Arthrobacter globiformis: one gene and its partner. The main gene of each other region encodes a partner of the protein of the gene in region 2 in a complex. Links are inferred from orthologs where the notes say so. Each region holds a gene or a part of one and is shown on either strand. Other genes may lie near its edges. The genes, in order: secY and secA.

Region 1 (3,173 bases), 260 kb from region 2 along the record:
GCGTCATTGGCGCCAAGCAGAACCAGCGCGACACCCTGCGGTCCCTCGGCCTGAAGCGGATCGGACACACCGTTGTCCGCACCGCCGACGCCGTGACCGTTGGAATGCTCAACACGGTTCCGCACCTCGTGAATGTTGAGGAGGCGAAGTAATGGCAGAGAAGAACACGGCCGAGACCGCAGCTGCTGAGAAGCAGAGCGCTCTGAAGGTTCACCACCTGCGTCCCGCCCCGGGTGCCAAGACCGCCAAGACCCGTGTTGGTCGTGGTGAAGGCTCCAAGGGTAAGACCGCCGGTCGCGGTACAAAGGGTACGAAGGCCCGCTACCAGGTGAAGGCTGGCTTTGCCGGCGGCCAGCTGCCGCTGCACATGCGCCTGCCGAAGCTTCGCGGCTTCAAGAACCCGTTCCGGGTTGAGTTCCAGGTTGTGAACCTGGAGAAGCTCAACGAGCTGTTCCCGGAAGGTGGCACTGTCACCGTGGAGGACCTGGTTGCAAAGGGTGCTGTTCGCAAGAACCAGCCCGTGAAGGTGCTTGGCACCGGCGACATCACCGTCAAGGTTGACGTCACCGCCCACGCCTTCTCAGCCAGTGCCACTGAAAAGATCGCTGCAGCCGGCGGCAGCACCACCGCGCTCTAAGGGATTCCGTCCCGGAGCCGGTGGGCGCTAGCCCGCTGCACAAACTCCCGGCACGGGGGCCGAGGCCCCTGTGCCGGGAGTTTTTTCATACCCATTGGGTCTTCCGGATTGTTCGCATGCCGCAAACACCGGTTAGACTCGGTTCTTGGGTTTATAGACCTGCATCTCGAGACTTATTAACTACTGAGGAGGACGCTTGCTAAGCGCATTCGGCCGGGCGTTTCGAACGCCTGATCTGCGACGCAAGTTGTTGTTCACGCTGGGAATCATCACAATCTTCCGCTTGGGAGCGTTTATCCCCTCGCCCGGTGTGAGCTACCAGAATGTCCAGCAATGCTTGTCGAACGGGCAGACCCAGGGCGGGATCTACCAGCTCGTCAATCTTTTCAGCGGCGGTGCATTGCTGCAGGTCTCCATCTTCGCCCTGGGCATCATGCCGTACATCACGGCGAGCATCATTGTGCAGCTGCTGCGCGTGGTCATCCCGCGGTTCCAGCAGCTGTATGAAGAGGGCGCCTCCGGGCAGTCCAAGCTGACGCAGTACACGCGGTACCTGACGATCGCCCTCGGCCTGCTGAACGCCACGACGCTGGTGTCGCTGGCGCGGTCAGGCCAGTTGCTGCCCGGCTGCAACCTGCCCATCATCCCGGATCAGGGCGTCATCACCACGATCCTCATCATCATCACGCTGACGGCCGGCACCGGCCTCATCATGTGGATGGGTGAGCTCGTGACCGAGAAGGGCGTCGGCAACGGTATGTCGCTGCTGATCTTCACGGCCATCGCTGCCGGCTTCCCCACCTCGCTGGGCGCCATCTGGTCCGCACAGGGTCCGGGCACGTTCTTCATTGTGCTGGCCATCGGCCTGCTGACGGTTGCCCTGGTGGTCTTCGTGGAGCAGTCCCAGCGCCGCATCCCGGTGCAGTACGCCAAGCGGATGATCGGCCGCCGCACGGTGGGCGGCACCAGCACCTACATTCCCATCAAGGTGAATATGGCCGGCGTCATTCCCGTCATCTTCGCTTCCTCGATGCTCTACCTTCCGGCGTTGATCTCGCAGTTCAACCAGCCGAAGGCAGGGGAGTCGATCCAGCCGTGGGTTGAGTGGATCAACAACAACCTGACCCGCGGAGACCACCCCATCTACATGGCGCTGTACTTCGCCATGATTGTTTTCTTTACCTACTTCTATGTCGCGATCACCTTCAACCCTGAAGAGGTCAGCGACAACATGAAGAAATACGGCGGCTTCATTCCGGGTATCCGTGCCGGCAAGCCGACCGCGGATTACCTGCAGTACGTCCTGTCGCGCATCACGCTGCCCGGAGCCTTCTACCTTGGCTTCGTGGCACTGATACCGCTGGTGGCGCTCGTGCTGATCAACGCAAACCAGAACTTCCCGTTCGGTGGCACCTCGATCCTGATCATGGTGGGCGTTGGCCTGGAAACCGTCAAGCAAATTGACGCGCAGCTACAGCAGCGTCACTACGAAGGGCTATTGCGATGACCAGAATGTTGATTATCGGACCACCGGGTTCGGGCAAGGGCACGCAGGCGGAGCGCATTTCAGAACGCCTCGGCGTCGTTGCGATCTCCACCGGCGACATCTTCCGCGCCAACGTGAAGGGCGAGACGCCGCTCGGCGTTGAGGCCAAGAAGTACATGGACCAACGGGGACTTCGTCCCGGACAGCGTGACGAACAAGATGGTCCGCGACCGTCTTAGCGAAGGCGACGTCGAGGACGGCTTCCTGCTGGACGGCTACCCCCGCACCACCGCACAGGTTGACTACCTGGACCAGATCCTGGCCGACGGCGACCAGAAGCTGGACGTGGTCCTGCAGCTCACGGCTGACGACGAGGAGCTCGTGTCCCGCCTGCTGGGCCGCGCGAAGGAAACCGGACGCAGCGACGACAACGAAGCCGTCATCCGCCACCGCCTGGACCTCTACCACGAGCAGACCGAGGCCGTTGTGGCCAAGTATGCCGAACGCGGCATCCTGACCCAGGTGGACGGCATCGGCCAGATCGACGAGGTTACCGACCGCGTCATGCAGGCAATCAAAGAGGCGCAGGCCGCCTGATATCAGTTCCAACGCTGCGAGGCTCCTCCCGGACCATGGGGAGGGGCCTCCGGCTTTTAGCCCGCGCCTTCTGTTCCATCCGGCAACCGGAACGGCGAGGCACATTGAGAGGAAACACCGCTGATGGCATTCGGCCAGCCACGGATTGAATACAAGACCAACGCCCAGATGCGCACCATGCACGAGGCCGGGCTCGTCCTGAGCCGCGCCCTCGACGCAGCCGTGGCCGCAGCAGCTCCGGGTGTCACCACGAAGCAGCTGGACGAGGTCTTCGCCGCGGTGCTGCTGGAGGCTGGCGCCAAGTCCAACTTCCTGGGCTACCACGGGTTCCCCGCCACCATCTGCACGTCGGTCAACGAGGAAGTGGTGCACGGCATCCCGGGCGATAAGGTCCTGCAGGACGGGGACATCATCTCGATCGACGGCGGGGCCATCGTCAACGGCTGGCACTCC
Region 2 (3,551 bases):
TCCACCGCAACGCGTCAGTCCGCTCGGTCCGCGCCTGCGCGGTGACACCTGACGTTTACGAGGCCAGCGCGGTGGTGATTGATGAACTGCGGGTCCGGGCAGTAGCCGTCCGGCTGGAACGCAGCAAGAATGTCTGGCGCGTGACCGCCCTGGAGATTGGCTGACGCGAATGCAGGAAAGGACCGGAGCACGGGCTCCGGTCCTTTCCTGTCATATCCGCTGGCTAGCGCTTTTTCTTCTTCCCGTCACGCCGCTCCTGCGAAGCGGCCTTGGCGGGGTTGCCCGAACGGCCTGCAGCGCGGCCTTCGATCCGGGTCTCGGCTCCGCCGTCTTCCCGTGGTGCGGTGTACTGGAGCTGGGCGGGCTTCTCCGGGGCTTCAAGACCGGCGGCACGGATCTGCGGCTCGTGGTGTTCGGTATGGCCTCCGGCGGCATCGGCAACCACGACGTCCTCGGCCGGGGTGACTTCCACTTCGAGGTTGAAGAGGAAGCCGACGCTCTCCTCCCGGATGGCTTCCATCATGGACTGGAACATCGTGAAACCTTCACGTTGGTACTCCACCAGCGGATCACGCTGGGCCATCGCACGCAGGCCGATGCCCTCCTTGAGATAGTCCATCTCGTACAGGTGCTCCTGCCACTTCCGCCCGATGACGGAGAGCACAACACGCCGCTCGAGTTCACGCATGCTCTCGGAGCCGATCGCCTCCTCGCGTGCCTGATACACCAGCTTGGCATCCGACAGGATTTCTTCCCTCAGGAACTCCACGGTGATGCGCGACTTGCCGCCGGCCTCGTCAATGACATCGTGCGGCGTCACGGTGACGGGGTAGAGCGTCTTGAGGTTGGTCCAGAGCTGCTCGAAGTCCCAGTCGTCGCCGTTGCCTTCGGCGGTCGCTTCGTCGATCAGTGCGTTGATGGTGTCTTCCAGGAAGAACTGCACCTTTTCGTGAAGGTCGTCGCCTTCGAGGATCCGGCGGCGGTCGCCGTAGATGGCTTCGCGCTGGCGGTTGAGGACGTCGTCGTATTTCAGAACGTTCTTGCGCTGCTCGGCGTTCCGGCCCTCGACCTGCCCCTGGGCCGAGGCAATGGCGCGCGAGACCAGCTTGGATTCCAGCGCCACGTCGTCGGGTACGGAGCTGTTCATCAGCCGCTCCGCAGCACCCGAATTGAACAGGCGCATGAGGTCGTCGGTCAGCGAAAGGTAGAAGCGGGATTCGCCGGGGTCGCCCTGGCGGCCTGAGCGGCCGCGGAGCTGGTTGTCGATGCGGCGGGATTCGTGGCGCTCAGTTCCCAGCACATACAGTCCGCCCAAGCCCAGCACTTCCTCGTGCTCGTCCTTGACGGCTTTCTTCGCAGCCTCCAGCGCCCCGGCCCAGGCTGCCTCGTACTCCTCCGAGTTTTCCTCCGGGTCAAGTCCCCGCTGTGCGAGTTCGGCGATGGCGGTGAACTCGGCGTTACCGCCCAGCATGATGTCCGTGCCGCGGCCAGCCATGTTCGTGGCGACAGTCACCGCCCCCTTGCGTCCGGCCTGGGCCACGATGGCAGCTTCACGGGCGTGGTTTTTGGCGTTGAGAACCTCGTGCCGGATGCCCTCCTTCGCCAGCAGGCGCGAGAGGTACTCGCTCTTTTCGACGCTCGTGGTGCCCACCAGGACCGGCTGGCCGTCCGCGTGGCGTTCGGCGATGTCCCGGACCACGGCCTCGAACTTCACAACCTCGTTCTTGTACACCAGGTCGGACTGGTCGATCCGCTGCATGTCGCGGTTCGTGGGGATGGCCACTACCCCGAGCTTGTACGTGCTCATGAATTCGGCGGCTTCGGTCTCGGCCGTGCCTGTCATGCCGGAGAGCTTGTCGTACATGCGGAAGTAGTTCTGCAGCGTCACCGTGGCAAGGGTCTGGTTTTCAGCCTTGATCTCGACGCCCTCTTTGGCTTCGATCGCCTGGTGCATGCCTTCGTTGTAGCGGCGGCCAGCCAGAATACGGCCGGTGTGCTCGTCAACGATGAGGACTTCGCCGTCGAGGATGACGTAGTCCTTGTCCCGCTTGAACAGCTCCTTGGCCTTGATGGCGTTGTTGAGGAAGCCGATCAGGGGCGTGTTGGCGGATTCGTAGAGGTTCTGGATGCCGAGGTAGTCCTCGACCTTCTCGATTCCGCTTTCGAGGACGCCGACGGTGCGCTTCTTCTCGTCGACTTCGTAGTCCTTCTCCGGCTGCAGGCGCAGGACAACCTTGGCGAACTCGCTATACCAGCGGTTCGTGTCACCCTGGGCCGGACCGGAAATGATCAGCGGCGTTCGGGCCTCGTCGATGAGGATCGAGTCGACTTCATCGACGATCGCAAAGTTGTGGCCGCGCTGGACCAGTTCTGACTTGTCCCACGCCATGTTGTCGCGGAGGTAGTCGAAGCCGAATTCGTTGTTGGTGCCGTAGGTGATGTCGGCAGAATACTGCTCGCGGCGGACAGCCGGGTCCTGGTTGGCGAGGATGCAGCCGCTGGTGAGCCCCAGGAAGCGGTAGACGCGGCCCATAAGCTCAGACTGGTACTCGGCCAGGTAGTCGTTCACGGTGACAACGTGCACGCCTTTTCCGGTGAGGGCATTGAGGTAGGCCGGAGCAGTGGCCACCAGAGTCTTGCCTTCACCAGTCTTCATTTCGGCGATGTTGCCCATGTGCAGGGCGGCACCACCCATGAGCTGAACATCGAAGTGCCGCATGCCGAGCGTGCGCGAGGACGCCTCGCGCACGGCGGCAAAGGCTTCCGGCAGAAGGTCGTCGAGCTTCTCGCCATCCTGGTGGCGCGCACGGAGCCGGTCTGTTTCTTCGCGCAGTTCCGCATCCGTAAAGGTTTGGAACGAGTCTTCAAGAGCGTTAATGGAATCAGCATAGTTCCGCAGTTGCCTCAGGAGTTTTTTGTCACCTGTGCGGAGAATTTTTTCGATTAGTGATGCCACGTGAAGTTGCTCCCAGTCTCATGCTGCCGAATTCTGGCGTGATTTAGTCTACGGGAGAGACGCTTGGCACGTTGCCCTGTTCCCTCACAGCGGATAGCCGTGGACGGCGGCCGCGACCGCGGGAGCAAGATCTCCCACCGGCGAGACGGCTACGCCGTCCAGTCCCAGCCAACGTGCCATCAGCTGCAGCTCAGCGGCGAGTTCGACGGCGGTGTCCGCCGGAGCGTCCGGCTCGCCGAAACACGCCTTGGCAAGCAACAGGCCCGCGGCGCGGTCTGACTTAAGGTCTACCCGGGCCACAATGCGGTCGCGGAGCAGGAACGGAAGCACGTAATAGCCAAAGCGCCGCTTGGCCACCGGGGTGTAAATCTCGATGCGGTAATGAAATCCGAAGAGCTCTTCAAGCCTGCGCCGTTCAAACACCAGCGAATCGAATGGACTGAGCAGCGCCCTGCCAGCAGCCTGACGCGGCAGCCGCGCCTGGGCGTGGCGGTACACCAACCGGTCCCAACCTGCCACTGTCACCGGTTCCAGGCGTCCGGCATCAACCAGGCGCTGAACCGAGTCCGCGGCTGCCTTTACCGGAGTCCTGAAG

What was found.
Region 1: the proteins of secA (region 2) and secY are in contact, whole or in part, in a crystal structure (PDB 3DIN), measured with the Thermotoga maritima proteins. The link is inferred for Arthrobacter globiformis from one-to-one orthologs. Residues at the interface, in WP_004082002.1 of Thermotoga maritima: Glu261, Ala262, Arg263, Lys300, Ala301, Arg302, Thr303, Ile304, Ile305, Leu323, Tyr324, Asp325, Pro326, Val329, Ser330, Tyr333, Ile336, Lys340, Phe345, Val349, Glu363, Phe364, Tyr374, Ser375, Gly376, Gly377, Glu393, Ile395, Thr482, Ser483; in WP_004081795.1 of Thermotoga maritima: Glu108, Gly109, Glu110, Glu111, Ala236, Glu237, Arg238, Arg239, Ile240, Thr241, Ile242, Gln243, Tyr244, Ala245, Arg246, Arg247, Val248, Thr249, Gly250, Arg251, Arg252, Val253, Tyr254, Gly256, Ala257, Ser258, Thr259, Tyr260, Leu261, Pro262.

The regions. Positions count from the first base shown.
Region 1 is NZ_JAUSYZ010000001.1:4,134,175-4,137,347, reverse strand. The notes cover bases 132-2,988. They hold secY (preprotein translocase subunit SecY), read left to right. Parts: upstream 132-833; coding sequence 834-2,144; downstream 2,145-2,988. Other genes in these bases: map (type I methionyl aminopeptidase), read left to right, coding at 2,844-2,988; rplO (50S ribosomal protein L15), read left to right, coding at 152-637; rpmD (50S ribosomal protein L30), read left to right, coding at 132-152. In the rest of the region: more of rpmD, read left to right, coding at 1-131; more of map, read left to right, coding at 2,989-3,173. UniProt on the Escherichia coli protein: The central subunit of the protein translocation channel SecYEG. Consists of two halves formed by TMs 1-5 and 6-10.
Region 2 is NZ_JAUSYZ010000001.1:3,879,254-3,882,804, forward strand. Bases 24-3,258 are described here. They hold secA (preprotein translocase subunit SecA), read right to left. Parts: upstream 2,957-3,258; coding sequence 224-2,956; downstream 24-223. Other genes in these bases: QF036_RS17655 (Rv3235 family protein), read left to right, coding at 24-164; QF036_RS17665 (winged helix-turn-helix domain-containing protein), read right to left, coding at 3,041-3,258. In the rest of the region: more of QF036_RS17655, read left to right, coding at 1-23; more of QF036_RS17665, read right to left, coding at 3,259-3,551. UniProt on the Escherichia coli protein: Required for protein export, interacts with the SecYEG preprotein conducting channel.